3 regions of the Nocardiopsis sp. NPDC006139 genome follow, and region 3 is predicted to be linked to each of the others. Evidence: riboswitches for the same ligand, from Rfam matches in the RefSeq annotation. Region 3 holds a riboswitch; each other region holds the start of a gene.
What was found. Region 3 has a riboswitch for cobalamin ahead of metE (5-methyltetrahydropteroyltriglutamate--homocysteine S-methyltransferase). Riboswitches for the same ligand answer to the same signal wherever they lie in the genome.
Positions count from the first base shown of each region.

Region 1: linked by a shared signal. The riboswitch ahead of ABZ249_RS26665 (nitrite reductase) and the one ahead of metE (5-methyltetrahydropteroyltriglutamate--homocysteine S-methyltransferase) in region 3 are both predicted to bind cobalamin.
Region 2: linked by a shared signal. The riboswitch ahead of ABZ249_RS26690 (VWA domain-containing protein) and the one ahead of metE (5-methyltetrahydropteroyltriglutamate--homocysteine S-methyltransferase) in region 3 are both predicted to bind cobalamin.

Region 1 is NZ_JBEXTT010000024.1:76,412-82,672, reverse strand. It holds gene ABZ249_RS26675 (precorrin-2 C(20)-methyltransferase) at 1-492, opposite strand, end outside; gene ABZ249_RS26670 (precorrin-8X methylmutase) at 489-1,154, opposite strand; gene ABZ249_RS26665 (nitrite reductase) at 1,151-2,026, opposite strand; cobalamin riboswitch at 2,079-2,287, opposite strand; gene ABZ249_RS26660 (hypothetical protein) at 2,426-3,262, shown strand; gene ABZ249_RS26655 (oxidoreductase) at 3,534-4,493, shown strand; gene ABZ249_RS26650 (hypothetical protein) at 4,490-5,569, opposite strand; gene ABZ249_RS26645 (PepSY domain-containing protein) at 5,708-6,261, opposite strand, start outside.
Region 2 is NZ_JBEXTT010000024.1:83,281-89,541, forward strand. It holds gene ABZ249_RS26675 (precorrin-2 C(20)-methyltransferase) at 1-442, shown strand, start outside; gene cobM (precorrin-4 C(11)-methyltransferase) at 427-1,194, shown strand; gene cbiE (precorrin-6y C5,15-methyltransferase (decarboxylating) subunit CbiE) at 1,242-2,474, opposite strand; cobalamin riboswitch at 2,527-2,665, shown strand; gene ABZ249_RS26690 (VWA domain-containing protein) at 2,691-4,820, shown strand; gene cobO (cob(I)yrinic acid a,c-diamide adenosyltransferase) at 4,820-5,434, shown strand; gene ABZ249_RS26700 (cobyrinate a,c-diamide synthase) at 5,428-6,261, shown strand, end outside.
Region 3 is NZ_JBEXTT010000006.1:192,423-198,683, reverse strand. It holds gene ABZ249_RS10170 (DUF3558 domain-containing protein) at 1-808, shown strand, start outside; gene metE (5-methyltetrahydropteroyltriglutamate--homocysteine S-methyltransferase) at 914-3,181, opposite strand; cobalamin riboswitch at 3,339-3,518, opposite strand; gene ABZ249_RS10160 (polysaccharide deacetylase family protein) at 3,773-5,317, shown strand; gene ABZ249_RS10155 (polysaccharide deacetylase family protein) at 5,584-6,261, shown strand, end outside.

The DNA of each region.
Region 1 (6,261 bases), on a different contig from region 3:
GGTGCCGGACAGGACGGTGAGCACGTCCGTCTGGCGGGCCAGGGGCGCGGCCGCGGTGGCGGCGGCCGCGGCGAAGGCCGGGACGCCGGGCACGATCCCGGTCTCGTACCGGTCGGCCAGGCGGTCGTGCATGTACATGTAGGAGCCGTAGAACAGCGGGTCGCCCTCGGAGAGCAGGACGACGTCGCGCCCCGCGTCGAGGTGGGCGGCCAGGCGCGCGGCGGACTCCTCGTAGAAGTCGGCCAGGGCGCCCTCGTAGCCGCCGGGGTGGTCGGCCGCGCCGGTGGTCACCGGGTAGACGAGCCGTTCCTGGACCGCCCCCGCCGGGATCAGGCCGGCGGCGATGCGGCGGGCGTTGGAGTCCTTGCCCGGGCCGCAGTGGTAGGCGACGACGTCGGCGGCCGAGATGAGCCGGGCGGCCTTGAGGGTCATCAGCTCAGGGTCGCCGGGGCCGACGCCCACGCCGTGGAACCTGCCGGTCCTGCCGGTCATTCCTCCTCCTTCGCGAGGGCGTTGAGGGCCGAGGCGGCCATCGCGGAGCCGCCGCGGCGGCCGCGGGCGAGCACGTAGGGGACGTCGATGCCGTGGCGGCCGGCGAACTCCTCCAGGGCCTGCTTGGACTCGGCGGCGCCGACGAAGCCGACCGGGCAGCCGACGATCGCCGCGGGGCGCGGGGCGCCGTCGACGAGCATCTCCAGCAGGTGGAAGAGCGCCGTGGGGGCGTTGCCGAAGGCGACCACGGCGCCCTCCAGCCGGGGCTCCCACAGGGAGACCGCGGCGGCGGAGCGGGTGGTGCCCCAGCGCCGGGCCAGGCCGGGGACCCGCTCGTCGCCCAGCAGGCACAGGACGTCGTTGTCGGCGGGCAGGCGGCCGCGGGTGACGCCGGTGGCGACCATGGTCGCGTCGCACAGGATCGGCGCGCCGGACCGCAGGGCCGCCCGGGCGGCGCCGACCAGGCCGGGGTGGACCACCAGGTCGGCGGCGAGGTCGACCTGCCCGGTGCCGTGGATCATCCGCACCGCGAGGCGCTCGGCGTCGGTGGGCAGGTGGCCCAGGGACGCCTCGGCGCGGATGGTGGCGAAGGAGTCCGTGTAGATCGCGGGCCCGTCGTCGATGTACTCGTAGTGCCGGTTCGGCCGGCGGGGGGCGGTCACCGCCGCGCCCCGGGGACGACGACGCCGCGCCAGGGCGTGACCACGAGGTCGCCGCCCGAGGCGAGGGCGTCGGCGGCCAGGGCGTCCGCGGCGGCCCGGTCCAGGCCCTCCTCCGGGACGGGGACGTAGTGCGCGCCGCCGGGCAGCGGCCCGTACGGCGGTGGCGGGGCGGGCGCGGGCAGGCGCGGGTCGGGGGGATGCGGCGCGCACAGCGCGGAGGGGAGCTCGGCCACGTGCCAGGGCGCGGAGGGGCCCTCGCCGCGCCGCTCCAGGAACAGGTCGGCCAGGCGCACGAGGGCGTCGGCGGCCCCGTCCAGCCGCACCGCCGGCCCGTGGCGGTCGCCGACGCGCAGTTGGGCGGTGGCCCCGTCGAGCGCGGTGAGGCCCAGGTCGCAGGGGCGTTCCACGAGGTCGCCGCGCCCGTCGTCGAGCACGAACAGGAAGCGGCCGGGCAGGGCGGCGCGGTGCGGGGCCGAGCACAGGGCCGCGTCCAGGGCGGCGGCGACGGGACGCAGGTCGGCGCGTCCCCCCGACAGCCCGGTGAGCGGCGAGGCCATCACGTTGCGGACCAGTTCGTGGGAGGGCGAGGGCAGCAGCCCCGTCTCCTCCAGCGCGCCGAGGACCGCCGGATCGAGGCGCCCGTCGCGGCCGGGCAGGGCGCGCACCTGGAGGTTGGCCCGCCCCGTCACGTGGACCCGGCCGGAGCCGAACTCCTCGGCGACGGCGGCCAGGGCGGCCAGGGACCGGGCCGGCAGGCGGCCGCCGACGAGTCGGAGCCGGACCAGCAGGCCGTCCGGGGCCTCCCAGGGCCGGAGTGCGCCGGGGCAGCGGTCGCGCCGGGTGCGGGGCGCGGGGGCGTCCGCGGGGAACATGCACGTCCTTCGGTTCGGGGCCCGTACGCGGGGCCCGCGGGTGACCCGGCGGCCCGTCACCGCCGGTGCCAGCAGGTCTTCGGACTCGGGGTCTTCCGGAGCGGAGCGCCTTCCCGGGGCGGTGCGCCCCAGTGGCCGTCCGGGACGCGGAGGTCCCGGCACATGCCCGCCCGTCACCCTCACCGCTGCGCGTCAGTCCCGGATTCGCACCGGGTTCCCTGCCCCACGAAGTGGAGTACGACTGGCCCGAAGAGCGTACAACGTCCGCTTCCGGCTCCGACCAGCGGTCTCGCCTTCTCGCCGCCACGGTCCGGCCCTCCGGCGCCGACGACGGGCCCGCTGGACCGGTACGGTGCGACCGCCGGGTTCTGCGGGGTGAACGGACGAAGGAGTCGCACGATGGCGGGACCGCACGCACTGGACGCCCTCCTGGCGGCGGCCGGGTCGCTCGGGATCACGGCCTCCGGCACGGAGACCGTCGTGGACCTCGCCGACGCGGGCGCGCGCGAGGAGCTGCGGGCGGTGATGGCGGTGCGCTCGCTGCCGGGGATGGTGTGCGCGTGCGCCGGGGAGGCGCGGCTCGACGTCCGGGGCCCGGACGGCCGGTCCCTGGCGGTGGTGGCGCTGCACCACGGTGTGACCCTGTCCTGGGAGGGGTGGGACGGCGACGCGCTGCTCGCCGACGGCCCCGGGCTCCTGGGCTGGCTCGACCGGCACGGGGTCCCGGAGCCGCTGCGCCTGTTCCGCGAGGCCGAGGCGCGCCGGGCCGCGGCTGCCCGGGAGCGGGACGACTGGGTCGCCGCGGTGCCCGGGGCTCTGCGCGGCCTGACGGAGCGGATGCTCCAGAGCACGGGAGGGTCCGAACTGCGGTCCGAGGCCGCCGGACTGCTGGCCAAGGCGGTCCCGGACCCGGTGGTCCGGGTGCAGGCGGTGCTGGCCTGGTACGCGGCGGGGAGCGGCCGTTACTCCGGGTACCCGGTCTACGAGGACCTGCCGGGAGCGATGCTCGGGGAGGTGCCGATCGGGGAGATCGCCGCCGCCCTGGAGGACCCCCGCGCCGGAGCCCGCCATGAGGCCGGGGCCGTGCGGCACCTGATCGGGTGGAGGTCCCGCAAGCGGATCCGGCGGGACATCGCCGCGCTGCCCGCCCCGCTGCGGGCCCGGCTGCTGGCGGCGGCCCGCACCTCGCCCGACCGGGCCACCCGGGTCCGGGCCGGGGAACGGCTCGGCGGCTGACCGGTTCCGGGCGCGGCCGTGATCGGCCACGGGGCTCCGGGTACGGGACGCCTGTGTACGGCCTCCCCAGGCCGCTCCCCGGCCGACCCCCGCCCCTCAGCCCGCACAGGAGGCGCACGCCCGTCACCGAGGCCGCCGAGCCGCTCCGTCCGCTCGAGGGGGGGCGCCCCCGGCATGCAACGGTACGCACGGAAATACTGCCGGAACGCCCTCGGCCGGGTCCGCGGCGCCGCTTGACCTGGAGCGCACTCCAGGAGGCAGCATCGCGGGCATGGAAACTCCCACTCCCCTGCACAGCGGGTTCGGACACGACTCGACGGCCGACGACGTGCTCGCCGACACCGACCTGGGCGGCCGGTTCGCCGTGGTCACCGGCGGGTACTCGGGCCTGGGCCTGGAGATGACCCGTTCCCTGGTCCGGGCCGGTGCCGAGGTGCTGGTGCCCGCGCGCCGCCCCGACCGGGCACGAGAGGCGCTCGCGGATCTCCCCCGGGTCTCGGTGGCGGCGCTCGACCTGACCGACCAGGCCGACGTCCGCCGCCTGGCCGGGGAGGTGCGCGCGGCCGGGCGGCCCGTCGACCTGGTCATCAACGCGGCGGGGATCATGCGGGGACCGCGCACGGCGGTGGGCCCGGGGTGGGAGGCCCACCTTGCGGTGCACCACCTGGGGCACTTCACGTTGACGGCGCTGCTGGCACCGGCCCTGGCGGAGGGTGCGCGGGTGGTGGGGCTGTCGTCGGCCGGGCACTTCCTGTCGGACATGCGCTGGGAGGACCCGCACTTCGCCCAGCCCGACGCGTACGACCAGTGGACCGCCTACGGCCAGTCCAAGACGGCGGTGTCCCTGGCCGCACTGCACCTGGACGGCCTGTTGGCGCCGCGCGGGGCGCACGCGTTCTCGGTGCACCCGGGCAGCATCCTCACCCCGCTGCAACGGGAGGTACCACTGCGAACCCGGCGCCGACTGGGGTGGGTGGTCGGGGAGGACGACCGGCCCGCCCCCGGGTTCAAGACCCCCGAACAGGGCGCGGCGACGGCGGTGTGGGCGGCGACTTCTCCGCTGCTGGAGGGGCACGGCGGGGCCTACTGCCAGGACTGCGACATCGCCGCGCCCGCGGACTCCGACGACATGCTCAGGGGCGGGGTCAAACCGTGGGTGCTGGACCGCGGGGCCGCGGAGCGGCTGTGGTGGTGGTCCGCTGGCGCCACCGGCGTCGGCGCCGTTCTCTAGGACCCGGGCGTGGGCGGCCGGGCCGTCCGGAGGCGGCGAAAGCCCAGGGCGAGCACCGCGAGCGAGCCGAGGAGGGCGACCGTGTTGTGGGTGTACTTGGCGGCCGCCGCCACGTCGCCGATGGGGCGGGCGAGGAAGGCCGTGAACACGTTGGCGAGCAGGGCGCCGCCCGCTGCGGCGAGCACGTGGCGGGGTCCCCAGCCCGCCCGGGCCGACCAGCGGGCCAGCAGCACGGCGAGGCCGCCCAGGACGGCCAGGTTGACCGCGAACCCCGGCCAGCCGATGAGGAACCAGGACGAGTCCGCGATCCGCCACGGCCCCTCCCCCAGGCCGACCGCCCGCAGCAGGTGCGCGACCGCCCCGGGCAGGCCCAGCGCCGCCAGGACGGTGCCGCCGACCGCCCACGGCGGGGGCGCGGGCCGCGGGTCGGGCCGGTCGGGCCCGCGCCACAGGAAGGCCGCGGCGCCCAGGGCGAGCGCCGCCGCGGCCGCGCCGACGGCCTGCCCGGCGGAGGGCACGAACCCCTCGGTCTCCACGGACCACCGCAGCACGAGCACGGCGGCGGCCGCGAACCCGGCCGCGACCACGGCCAGCCCGAACCACCCCAGCCACGGCCGGGCGGCCGTCCGGGGGGCGAGCGACTCGACGACCGCGATCGGTACGGTGACGCTCCAGACCGCGTGCCCCGCCGTGAAGACGAGCGCCAGGTTGGGGTTCACACCCGGGGCCGGCAGCAGGGAGGAGGAGAACATGTCCTCCCAGTACGGGATGTCGCGGTAGGACGGGTTGAACAGCGACAGGTCCACGAGCCCCGCCTGGACCACGCCGAAGGCGGCGCCCAGCAGCAGGACGGCCGGCCACCCGCGCCCGGTCCTGCGGGCGACCTCGCGGATGAGCACGGCGGCCCCGCCGTACAGGGGCGCGAAGAGGAACAGCCCGCCCAGGAGCTCCCGCGGGTCGCCGGTCGAGTCGTCGTAGCCGTAGAGGTACTCGGCGCAGACCGGGGCGAGCAGGAGCAGTCCCAGGACGGGCGGCAGGCGGAGAAGCGTGCCGGGCGGACGGGCGTTCTCGGTCATGGCATCGAGCCTGGCCGACGGCGCACCGGCCGGTCACTACGGCGGGCCCTACCCCCGGGGTGTCCCCGGGCCCACCCCCGGCCGTCCCGGCGGTGCCGTTCCCGCCGTCCCGTCGGCGGACGGGACGGCGGGGGCGGATCAGTCGTCCTCGCGGACGTCGACGACCTCGCCGGACAGGTCGACGATGACGTCGTACTCGCGGCCGTCGGCGCCGTGCACCTCGACGTCCCAGACCTGGTGGCCGTCCTCGTCGTCGCGGTCCGCGTCCACGGCGCGGGCGCCCTCGCCCACGGCCGCCTCGGCGGCGGCGGACACGGCGTCGCGGTCGGCCTCGCCCTCGGTGCCGGAGTTGTCCCAGGGGGCCGGGCCGCCGTCGGGGTCGCGCAGGTTGAGCCCGTTGACGGTGTAGACGTCGGCGTCCTCGCGCTCGCCGTCGTCGTCCTCCTCGTAGCGGACGCCCAGGGTGACCTCGGTGCCCTCCAGCCCGCGCAGCTCCTCCAGCAGCGGGGCGGCGGTGCCGTCGCCGTCGTAGTCCTCCACGACCGGGTCGGTCAGCAGCCATTCCTCGGGGCCGAAGTCGACGTCCACCCCGGCCACGCTCCAGTCGTCGTGGTCCTCGTCCCGGTCCTGGTCGTCGTCGGCGCGCAGCTCGCCGGTGAGCTGCTCCAGGCCCTCGACGGACCGGGTGGCCG
Region 2 (6,261 bases), on a different contig from region 3:
CCGGTACCGGGACGTGTCCGTCCGGGTGGTGCCCGGAGTGAGCGCGGTCCAGGCCGTGGCCGCCCGCGCGGGCGCCCCCGTCGGCGGCGACTTCGCCGTCATGAGCCTCTCGGACCGCCTCAAACCCTGGAAGGTCGTCGAGCACCGGCTGCGCGCCGTCGCCGACGCCGACCTGGCCCTGGCCCTGTACAACCCCGCCTCGCGCTCGCGCACCGAGCAGATCGCCACCGCGCGCCGCGTCCTGCTGGAGCACCGCGACCCCGACACGGTGGTCGTGGTGGGCCGGGACGTGGGCCGCGACGGGGAGTCGCTGGAGGTGACCACCCTGGCCGGGCTCGACCCCGCGGCGGTCGACATGCGCTGCCTGCTCATCGTCGGGGCGTCCGGGACCCGGGTCTCCCCGTCGGGCCGCGTCTGGACCCCCCGGTGGGTGAAGCCGTGACCGTGCACTTCGTGGGCGCCGGACCCGGGGCGGCGGACCTGCTCACCGTGCGCGCCACGCGCATGCTCGGCGCGGCCGACGTGGTGCTCTACCCCGGGACGTACCTGGACCCCGGGGTCCTCTCCCACTGCGCGCCCGGGGCGGAGCTGGTGGACACCCAGGGCCTGGACCTGGACCGCATCACCGAACGCCTGGTCGGGGCCCACCGGGCCGGCTCCGACGTCGTGCGGCTGACCTCGGGGGACCCGTCCCTGTACTCCGCGCTCGCCGAGCAGACCCGCAGGCTCGACGCGCACGGGGTGCCGTGGGACGTCACCCCGGGCGTGCCCGCCTACGCCGCCGCCGCGGCCCTGGCGGGGAGGGAGCTGACCGTGCCCCTGGTCGCGCAGTCGGTGGTCCTCACCCGGACCCGGGCGCGGTCCACGGCCATGCCGGACACCGAGACCCTGGCCGCGTTCGCCGCCACCCGGGCCACCCTGGTCCTGCACCTGGCGATCACCCGGGTGCGGGCGCTCATGGGGGAGCTCGCCCCCGAGTACGGGGCGGACTGCCCGGTGGTCGTCGTCCACCGGGCCAGCCAGCCGGGCGAGGCGGTCCTGCGCGGGACGGTGGCCGACATCGCCGACCGGGTCGAGGAGGCCGGGTTCCGGCAGGCGGCGGTCATCCTGGTCGGACGGGCCCTGGACCCGCGGGGCGGCGGGGAGTCCTTCCTCTACGACCCCGCCCGGCCCCGGCCGGCGGACGGCGGATAGGCCGCGCCCCCCGGGGGCGCCGGGGCCGCGGGGGCCGCGCCGCAGGGTCAGGCCCGCCAGGACCACTGGGTGACCGTGCGCGCGGGCGTCCACCCGGTGAACCCGCCGATCGGCGCGGCGGTCTCCACGGCGATCCGGGTCAGCTCGCCGCCGTGCTCCCGGTGGGCCTCGCCCAGCAGCCGCTCGGTCTCCAGCGTCACCCCGTGCACCACCAGGCGGCCGCCCGGCCGCAGCGCCTCCAGGCACGCCCCGAGCACACCGGGCCGGGTCGCGCCGCCGCCGACGAACACCGCGTCGGGCGCGGGCAGCCCCGCCAGCGCCTCCGGGGCGCGCCCGTGGACCACCCGCAGCCCCGGCACGCCGAGCCGCCCCGCGTTGCGGCCGATCCGCGCGGCCCGGCCGGCGTCGGCCTCCACCGCCGTCGCCGCGCACTCCGGGTGCGCGCGCATCCACTCGATCCCCACCGACCCCGCGCCCGCGCCCACGTCCCACAGGTGCAGCCCCGGGGCGGGCGCCAGCCGGGCGAGGGCGCAGGCGCGCAGGTCGCGCTTGGTGAGCTGCCCGTCGTGCTCGTAGGCGTCGTCGGGCAGCCCGGCGGCCAGCCCGTACCCGGGCGGCCCGTCGAGCTCCAGGGCGAGGACGTGCAGCGCCGGCACGGACGCGGGGTCCACCCCGGGCCACCCGTCCGCGGTGCCCTCCAAGCGCGACTCGGCGTCCGAGCCCAGGTCCCCGAGCACGGTCATGCGGGTGCCCCCGTACCCGGCGCCGCTCAGCAGGGCGGCCGCCAGGGCCGGGGTGCCCGCGTCCGAGGAGAGCACCAGCAGCCGTGCCCCGGGGGACAGCCAGCGCAGCAGCAGCCGGGGGTCGCGCCCGACCAGGGTCACCACCGCACACCGCTCCGCGGGCCAGCCCATCCGCGCCCGGGCCAGCGCGACCGAGGACAGGGCGGGCTCCACCCGCACCGCGTCCGCGCCCAGCAGGTCGATGAGCGTGGCCGCCACCCCCGACACGAGCGGGTCGCCGGAGGCCAGGGCCACCACGCCCCGGCCGGGGCAGGAGGCGAGCAGCCCGGGCAGCCCCTCCCGCAGGGGGGAGGGCCAGGGCTCCCGGCGCTGCCCCCGCCGGTCCGGCACCATCGCCAGGTGCCTGCGCCCGCCCAGCAGCGTGTCCGCCTCCAGCACCAGGCTCCGCAACCGTTCGGGCACCCCCGCCCAGCCGTCGGCGCCGACGCCGACGACGGTGACACGGGGGACGGGGGTGGGGCGGGTGTCGGTGCTCATGGGGTGGACGCTATCGTCGAACCCTGGTGCGAGGTGCCCCGGCCTCCCCACCTTCGGAAACGGTGGGAAGGGCGGTCGGGGAGAATCTGGGAAGCCGGTGAGATTCCGGCACAGGCCCGCTGCGGTGAACCGAGCCCCCGAGGAGGGGGACCCGGCAAGTCCGAAGACCGGCCCCGCACCCGTTCAGACCCATGGCGAAACGAGCGGGAGCCTCACATGCCATTGCGGCCATCGCACTACCCCTTTTCGGCGATCGTCGGCTGCGACACCGAACCGCTGGACGACCTGGGCCTGGCCCTGGTCCTGGCCAGCGTCTCCCCCGAGATCGGGGGCGTCCTGGTGCGCGGGGAGAAGGGCACCGCCAAGTCCACGGCGGTGCGCGCCCTCGCCCCCCTGCTGCCCCCGGTCGAGGTCCACCCGGGCGACCGCTTCTCCGTCGACCCCGCCGACCCCGCGCAGGAGTCCCCGGACGGGCCGTTCCCGCCCGGAACGGCCGTGGAGAGCCGCCCGGTGCGCCTGGTCGAGCTGCCCGTGGGCGCCACCGAGGACCGGGTGCTGGGCTCCCTGCACCTGGAGCAGGCGCTCACGCACGGCAGGGTCGCCTACGAGCCAGGGCTGCTGGCCCGCGCCCACCGGGGCCTCCTCTACGTGGACGAGGTCAACCTGCTCCACGACCACCTGGTCGACCTCCTCCTCGACGCCGCCGCGACCGGCCGGGTGACCGTGGAGCGCGACGGGTTCTCCGTGGAGCACCCCGCCCGGTTCCTGCTCATCGGCACGATGAACCCCGAGGAGGGCGAACTGCGCCCGCAGCTCCTGGACCGGTTCGGGCTCACCGTCGAGGTCCGCGCGCCTGCCGACCCCGCCGCCCGCGTCGAGGTGGTCCGCAGGCGCATGGCCTACGACTCCGACGCCGCGGCCTTCGCCGACCGCTACGGGGCCGCGGAGAAGGCGCTCGCCGAGCGCATCGCCGCGGCCCGGGACACCGTCCGGGGCGCCCGGCTCTCCGAGGCCGCGCTGCTGAAGATCGCGCAGGTGTGCGCGGCGTTCGAGGTCGACGGCCTGCGCGCCGACATCGTCACCGCGCGCACGGCCCTGGCGCACGCCGCCTGGGAGGGCCGGGCCTTCGTCACCCGGGCCGACATCCGCCGCGCCGCCCTGCTCGCGCTGCCGCACCGGCGGCGCCGCAACCCCTTCGACGCGCCGGGCCTGGACGAGGAGCTCCTCGACCGGGTCCTCGGCGACGGGGACCCGCCGCCCGACCCCCCGCGGCCGCCGGGGCCGGACGGGGCGGACGGCCCCGCCGAAGACGGCGGCCCCGGGGACGCCGACGCCCCGCAGGCCCCGGACGCCCCCGGGGACGGCCGGAGCCCCGACGCCGGGTCCCCTGAGGCCGGGTCCCCTGAGGCCGGGCCCCCCGACGCCGGGCCCTCCGGGGACGGCGACGGGATCGGCAGCGCCGAGCACGCCCCCGCTCCACAGCCCCCCGCGGGCCCCGACGACGCAGCCCCCGGGACCCCGGCCGGCGCCGCCCCCTCCGTCACCGCGAAGGCCGCCGCCCCCTACCGCCCCCGCACGCTCACGGTGCGCGGCGCGGGAGCGGGCGCCGACGGCCGCCGCAGCCGCGCCGTCGGCACCCGGGGCCGCAGGATCGGGGCGCAGCCGCCGGGCCGGGGCCCGGGCGGTTCGCTCCACCTGGTGGAGACCGTCAAGGCCGCGGCCTCCCGCCCGCACGGCGGCGGCCGGATCGGCCTGCTGCCCCGCGACCTGCGCGTCGCGGTGCGTGAGGGCCAGGAGAGCAACCTGGTGCTGTTCTGCGTCGACGCGTCGGGCTCCATGGCGGCGCGCAAGCGCATGGGCGAGGTCAAGACCGCGATCCTGTCCCTGCTCCTGGACGCCTACCGGCGCCGCGACAAGGTCGGCCTCGTGACCTTCCGGGGGACGGGCGCCGAACTGGTGCTGCCGCCGACCCGGTCGGTGGACACCGCCGCCGCCCGCCTGGACGGGCTGCCCGCCGGAGGCCGCACCCCCCTCGCCGAGGGCCTGCTGGAGGCCGCCCGGGTCCTGCGGCGCGAACGCCTGCGCGACCCGCGCCAGCGCCCGCTGCTCGTCCTGGTGACCGACGGCCGGGCCACCGCCGGCCCGGGCTCCGTCGGCCGTTCGCTGGCGGCCGCCGACCACGTCGCCGCGCTGGGCGTGACCACCGTCGTCGTGGACGGCGAGTCCGGTCCGCTGCGGCTGGGGCTGGCCGCCGGCCTCGCCCGAAGGCTGGGCGCCGACCACATCCCCGTGTCCGAGGTCAGCGCCGCCGCCCTGGGCGGCGCGGTGAGGGAGAGGGCCGCCTGATGCCGCAGGGAAAGCCGCTCGTGGTCCCCGACGACGGGCTCACCACGCGCCAGCGCCGCAACCAGCCGGTGCTCGCGGTCCACACCGGCGACGGAAAGGGCAAGTCGACCGCGGCGTTCGGGCTCGCCCTGCGCGGCTGGAACCAGGGCTGGCGGATCGGGGTGTTCCAGTTCGTGAAGTCGGCGAAGTGGCGCATCGGCGAGCAGACCGTGCTCGAACGCCTGGGCCGGCTCCACGAGGAGACCGGCGAGGGCGGCCCCGTGGAGTGGCACAAGATGGGCTCGGGCTGGTCCTGGAGCCGCCGCCCCGGCAGCGCGGAGGACCACGCCGCGGACGCGGCCGAGGGCTGGGCGGAGATCAAGCGCAGGCTCGCCGACCAGCGCCACGACCTGCTCATCCTCGACGAGTTCACCTACCCCCTGAACTGGGGCTGGGTCGACGTCGACGACGTCGTGGCGACCCTGCGCGACCGCCCCGGGCGCCAGCACGTGGTGGTCACCGGCAGGCGCGCCGACCCCCGGCTGGTGGAGGCCGCCGACCTGGTCACCGAGATGGCCAAGGTCAAACACCCCATGGACGCGGGCCGCAAGGGGCAGCGGGGCATCGAATGGTGACGGCCCTGCCCCGGGTCATGGTCGCCGCCCCCATGACGGGCCAGGGCAAGACCACGGTCGCGACCGGGCTCATGGCCGCGCTGCGCGCCGCCGGGCACACCGTGAGCGGCCACAAGGTCGGCCCCGACTACATCGACCCCGGCTACCACGCCCTGGCCACCGGCCGCCCCGGCCGCAACCTCGACCCCCACCTGGTGGGGGAGGACCGGGTGGCGCCGCTGCTCCTGCACGGGGCGCGCGGCGCGGACGCCGCCGTCGTCGAGGGGGTCATGGGGCTGCACGACGGGCGGATCGGAACGGGCGGGTTCTCCTCGTCGGCGCACGTCGCGGCCCTCACCCGGACCCCCGTGGTCCTGGTCGTGGACGTGTCCCGCATGTCCCGCTCCGCGGGCGCCCTGCTGGCGGGCATGGCCGACTACGACCCGTCGGTCGATGTCGTGGGCGTGATCCTCAACCGCGCCGGGTCGGCGCGCAACACCGCGGAGATCACCCGCTCCACCCGCCTGCCGGTGCTGGGCGCCGTCCCCCACGACGAGCGGATCGCGCGCCCCTCCCGGCACCTGGGCCTGGTCCCGGCCGCCGAACGGGCGGAGTCGGAGCGGGTGGTGGCCCGCCTGGGCGAGCACATCGCCGCCCACGTCGACCTGGACGCGGTGCTGGAGCTGGCCCGCTCCGCCCCCGCCCTGGACGCCCGGCCCTGGGACCCGGCCGACGCGGTCGGCTCCCGCACGGGCGGGCGCCGACCGGTGGTGGCGGTGGCCCAGGGGCGCGCCTTCACCTTCCGCTACCCGGAGACGGAGGAGCTGCTGCGCGCGGCCGGGTGCGAC
Region 3 (6,261 bases):
CCCCGGGGGCTACCCGCCGCCGCAGCAGCCCAAGAGCGGCGGCAAGGCCGCCCTGTGGGTGGTCATCGGCGGCGGCGCGGTGATCGTGGTCCTCGTGGTCGCGCTCATCGTCATGCTCGCCACCAACCGCGGTGACGAGGGCGGCACCGTCGCCTCCCCGCCGGAGGGGAGCACCGAGGCCAGCGACCCCGCGACCGACCCGGCCGGCGAGGAGCCGGTCGAGGAGCCCGCGGGCGGCGGCGGCCCGGCGGGCGAGCCCCCGTACTCGCTGCCCATCGAGCCCTGCGAGGCCCTGACCGACCGCGTGGCCGAGGGCCTGCTCATGGGCCAGGACGGCTCCAAGAGCACCAGCGACAACCGCTCCACCTGCTCCGACATCAGCGGCACCCCGCCGGAGGGCAACCCGGACACCATGTTCGGGACCTACGACGTGACGTACCAGACCCCCTACGCCGGGTCGGACTCCATCGAGGGCGCCAAGACCGACTACCAGGACGCCGTCTCCAACATCCGCGGTGAGGGCTCGTACTCCCTGTACGACTCCGAGCACCTGGACCAGGACAAGGAGCTCCCCCTGGGCGACGAGGCCGTCTTCATCACCACGAAGTACGACTTCCTCGGCCAGTTCGTCCCCCGCGCCGCCGTGCTGATCCGTTCGGGCAACATCACCATCGAGGTCACGTACACGATGAGCCCCTCGTTCAGCGCCTCCGACGCCGACGTCGAGAAGTTCACGCTCCCCGACGACATCGAGGCGACCATGACCATGGCCGGCGAGGACGCCCTCGCCCTGCTCGAGTCCGCCTGACCCGTAGGCCACCGGGCGCACGGAAGAGCGTGAAGGGAGGGGCCGCGGCGACCGCCGCGGCCCCTCCCCCTTTCGTTCCGGGGCCGGTCCCTCCCGGTGCGGCGCCTACAGGCTCGCGCGGACCCGGCGGGCGGCCTCGACCATGTTGCGCAGGGCCTGTTCGACCTCCTCGTAGCCGCGGGTCTTCAGACCGCAGTCCGGGTTGACCCACAGCTTCCCGGCGTCGATGTGCTCCACCGCCAGGCGCAGGGACGCCTCGATCTCCTCCACCGACGGCACCCGCGGGGAGTGGATGTCGTACACGCCCGGGCCGATGCCCCGCCGGTAGCCTCGGCGGCCCAGGTCCTCCACCAGCTCCATGCGCGAGCGGGCCGCCTCGACGCTGGTCACGTCGGCGTCCAGCTCCTCGATGCCGTCGACGATCAGGCCGAACTCGGAGTAGCACATGTGCGTGTGGACGGTCGTCGACGGCGAGACGCCGGAGGTGGCCAGCCGGAAGGAGCCCACGGCCCAGTCCAGGTACTCCCGCCGCTTCTCCGCCCGCAGCGGCAGCAGCTCGCGCAGCGCGGCCTCGTCGACCTGGATGTGGCGGATCCCCGCCCGCTCCAGGTCGGCGACCTCGTCGCGCAGGGCCAGTGCCACCTGGCGGGCGGTGTCGCCCAGCGGCTGGTCGGTGCGCACGAACGACCAGGCGAGCATGGTCACCGGTCCGGTGAGCATGCCCTTGACCGGCTTCCCGGTACGCGACTGGGCGTAGGTGGTCCACTCCACCGTCATCGGCTCCGGGCGCGAGACGTCGCCGAAGAGGATCGGCGGGCGCACGCACCGGGAGCCGTAGGACTGCACCCAGCCGTTCTCGGTGGTGGCGTAGCCCCGGAGCTGCTCGGCGAAGTACTGGACCATGTCGTTGCGCTCGGGCTCGCCGTGGACGAGCACGTCCAGGCCGATGTCCTCCTGGAGCGCGATGACCCGGTCGATCTCGGCGCGCAGGATCGCCTTGTACTCCTCCTCTCCCAGCTCGCCGCGGCGGTGCGCGGCGCGGGCCCGGCGCAGCCCGCCGGTCTGCGGGAACGACCCGATGGTGGTCGTGGTCAGCGCCGGGACGCCGGGGGCGCCGCGCTCCCGCGGCCGCTCGTGGGCGTCCGCGCCCAGGGCCTCCAGGCGGGCGCGCACGCGCGCGTCCACGAACGCCGCGCCGGCCGGGGCCGGGGCGGCGGCGTAGCCGTCCCCGGTTCCCTCGGACAGCACCCTGCCCAGCAGCGCGACCTCACGGGTCTTCTGCTCCGCGAAGGCCAGCGCCGCGCGCAGCTCCGGGGGCAGCGAGGTCTCGGCGTCCAGGTCGATGGGCACGTGCAGCAGCGAGCAGGAGGTGCTCACGGAGATCCCGTCGGCCAGGCCCAGCAGGGTGCCCAGGGTGGCGACGGCGGCCGGGACGTCGGTGCGCCAGACGTTGCGGCCGTCGACCACGCCCGCGACCAGGCGGGTGGAGCCCAGACCGGAGACCGCGGTCAGGTCGGCGATCCCCTCGGCGTCGGTGACGAGGTCCAGGCCCACGGCCTCGACCGGGGACTCCTTGAGGACGCGCAGGGCGTCGGCGCCGATGGAGCCGAAGTAGGTGGAGACCAGGATCTCCGGGCGGTCGGCGAGCCCGCCCAGGACGCCGTAGGCGCGCTCCAGGTGGGCCAGGGCGGCGCGGCCCTCGTCGGTGGCCAGCACCGGCTCGTCCAGCTGCACCTGCTCGGCGCCGGCGGCGCGCAGGTCCGCCAGCACGCGGCCGTAGGCCTCCAGCAGGTCGTCGAGCAGCGCGATGGGCGACCAGCCCCGCGGTGCGTCGTCGGCGGCCTTGGACAGCAGCAGGAAGGTCAGCGGGCCGACCAGCACCGGGCGGGTGGGGTACCCGGCCTCCAGGGCCTCGCGGAACTCGGCGACGGGCTTGTCGCCGGCGACGCGCGGCCGCACGGCCGGGGAGAGCTCCGGGACCAGGTAGTGGTAGTTGGTGTCGAACCACTTGGTCATCTCCAGGGGCGGGGCGCCCTGGACCCCGCGGGCCAGCGCGAAGTAGCGGCGCAGCCGCCCGTCGGCGTCGGCGGCCGCGGACGGGTCCTCGAACCGCTCCGGGACCAGGCCGAACAGGACGGCGGTGTCCAGCACCTGGTCGTAGTAGGAGAACGTGTTGGAGGGGATGTCGTCGATCCCGGCGGCGCGCAGCCGGGCGTAGGTGTCCAGGCGCAGGCCGGCGGCGGCCTCCTCCAGGGCGGCGGCGGTGGAGGCGCCCTTCCAGTAGGACTCCTCGGCGCGCTTGAGCTCGCGGTCGGGACCGATGCGCGGGTAGCCGTGCACCGTGGACCGCACGGCGGGTCCGGAGGTGTTCATGAAGCTTCTTCTCCCTCGTCGAAAGCCGGGTACCGTGCCCGGGGTCGGCGAGGGGGCACGCCGGTGGGGCGCCGCTCGACGGGCGCCCACGGGTGCCGACCTCGGCCCTCCCTCGGGGCACGGGACCACCGGCGGCACGGGTGCGCCGCCGGGTGGAGGCAGGTCTTCGGACTCACGGGCGCGACCGGTGGGCCACCGGTCTCCTAATGCCCGCCGCTTCCCGGTCCCCGACCTCTCCGGTCGGTCCACCAGTGCTCCATGGCGGGGGTCGTTCCCGTACACCGCTGCGGGGCAGTCCCGGATTCGCACCGGGTTCCCTCTTGCGACGCGCGCCACCGGCCCGGGATCGCCCCGGGCGGAAGGATGGCGCACGAACCTTCCACGCCTGCGAGTATAGGGAGACATCCCCTCGCCCCTGCCCCCCGGCATGCCCCCTGTGCCCCTCGCCGCCCCGGAGTCCGAACCCTCCGCCCGTGGGCGGCGTCACACCCGATGAAGACGTCGCACGGTGGCGCCCCCGCCGGCCCCGTGCACGTTCGTCTGCGAAATGGACGCGGAGAACCCCTGGTGAACAAGCTGCCCCGAACCGCCATGACCCCCGACCACCCGGTCATCACGGTGGGCGTCTCCCTCGTGGTCCTGGCCGGCATGGTGCTGTTGTCGGTGCGACCACCGGAGTCGTTGGGGGCGGGCCCGGCCGGGGGCGTGGCGCACGGCCTGGCCGACGCCATCGAGCAGCGCATCCCCGCCACCGGCGAGCCCGACGCGCTGACCGTGGTCGACGAGGCCGCCCTGACCGGGGTGGAGACGGAGGAGCTGGAGTACGACGGGGTCGCCACCGAGGTGTCCTTCCCGGTGCTGCCCAACGCCGAGCCGCTCACGGAGTTCCTGCGCGGGAGGCTGGGCGCCGACGTGGAGGCGTTCGACGCCGCCAACCCGGGCGCGGAGTCCTACACGGCGGGGTGGAACATCACCGCCGCCTCCGACGGCCTGGTCGGCGTGCGCATGACGGGCGAGGAGACCGACTCCGAGGGCACCCGGGAGTTCCACTCCACCTACTGGTACGACACCGGTGACGGCGTCACCCGCGGCTCGCAGTCGCTGCTGGCCGGACAGGACGAGCTGGCCGCCCTCAACACCCTGGTGCGCGACCGCCTCGGCGACGCCGCCGAGACGGGGACGGTGCTGCCGGTGGCGTCGCTGTACGACTCGGTCGGGTTCAACCCCGACGGCGACCTGGTCGTGGAGTTCGACACCGGGCAGGTCGCCCCGGCCGACGCCGGGCCCCTGACCGCGGTCGTCGAGCGCGCCGAGTCCGAGCCGCTGCTGTCGGACTTCGGGCGCCGGGTGCTGCGCGCCGCCACCACCGGGGTCGAGGAGTTCGCCATCTCCGCCGCGCCCGGGGAGGGCTCCGGCGTCGCGGACGAGCCGGTCCCGGGCGTCATCTCCCCCGTGGACGAGTCCGTCGACTGCGCCGACCCCGAGGTCAAGTGCGTGGCCCTGACCTACGACGACGGCCCCGGCGGGGGCACCCCCGAGCTGCTGGACACGCTCGCCGAGTACGACGCCAAGGCGACCTTCTTCGTCACCGGCCTGCCGGTGATGGAGCACCCGCACACGGTGCGGCGCACCTACGCCGAGGGGCACGAGATGGCCAACCACACCCTGAACCACCCCGACCTGGCGGGGCTGGGGGCCGACGGCGTGCACGACAACCTGAACAGCGTGCAGGCCCTGGTGTACCGGGAGACCGGGTACACGATGGACCTCATGCGCCCGCCGTACGGGTCGACCAACGACGGCGTCGCCTCGGTGACCCGGGACATGGGCCTGGCCCAGGTCCTGTGGAGCATCGACACCAACGACTGGAAGGACCGGGACCCCTCCGTGGTCGCGGACCGGGCGATCGCGGGCGCCTCGGACGGGGCGATCATCCTCATGCACGACATCCACCCCACCACCATCGCGGCCTCGCACAAGATCATCCGCGAGCTGGACGCGCAGGGGTACACGATGGTGACCGTGTCGCAGCTGCTGGGCGACGCCGAGCCCGGCGAGCGGTACGTGGACGGCGTGCCCGACGAGCAGCCCTCGGACGCGCCCTCGGACGGCGCCGGGGAGGACCCCGGGGAGTAGGCCGCGCCTTCCCCGGGCGGCCCCCTCCGGGGCCGCCCGGGGCACCGCGCACGGCGGCGGCCGTCACCGAGAGCGCAGGGGCTGACCACATGTGGTCAGCGTCACGGCCGGGCCGCCGGATTCCCCTATGTTGCACCCAACAGCCCCGGTGCACATGTTCTGGATGAGGGAGTCCGGTGTTCTCGTCGAGCCGTACGCGTCCGCAGCAGCCCCTCCCCCGCGGGGCGGGAGCCGCACGCCGGCACCCGTGGGCGGTGGGGGCCGCCGTGGCCCTGGTGCTCCCCCTGGCCTCCTGTCAGAACCCGCCGGCCGCCGCCCCGGAGGAGGCCGACGGCGAGGCCATCACCGTACTGGTCGACGGCCCCGGGGACGTGGTCACCGAGTGGAGCGGCGAGGGGGACGACTTCCCCGACCACCCCTACATCCCCGAGGACGTGGAGATCTCCGTCGCCCACCCGGAGTTCCCGGGCGCCGAGGCGTTCTCCACCGCCCTGCACGGGCACATCGACCGGGAGGTCATGGACTTCCGCGGGGTCAGCCGGGAGCCCGTGGGCCTGGAGATCGCCTGGGAGGTCGTGGCCGCCGGCGAGGGCGTCCTGGGCGTGCGCCTGGTCGGCACCGAGGAGGACCTGCACGGGAGGCGCCAGGCGTACGCGACGTACTGGTACGACGAGTCGACCGGGCACACCGGGTACGCCACCGAGCTGCTGGCCGACGACGCCGCGCTGGCGGAGCTGAACGGCCTGGTGGGCGAGGAGCTCGCGGACCACCCCGACGTGGACCCGCGGGGGCTGCTGCCGGTCATGCGCACCTACGACTCGATCGGGTTCAACGCCGCCGGCGACCTGGTCGTGGAGTTCGACGACGGGCACCTGTCGCCCGTGGTCGAGGGGCACCCGCCGGACGCGTCCCCGGGGCGGATCGCCGCGGTCATCGACGCCGAG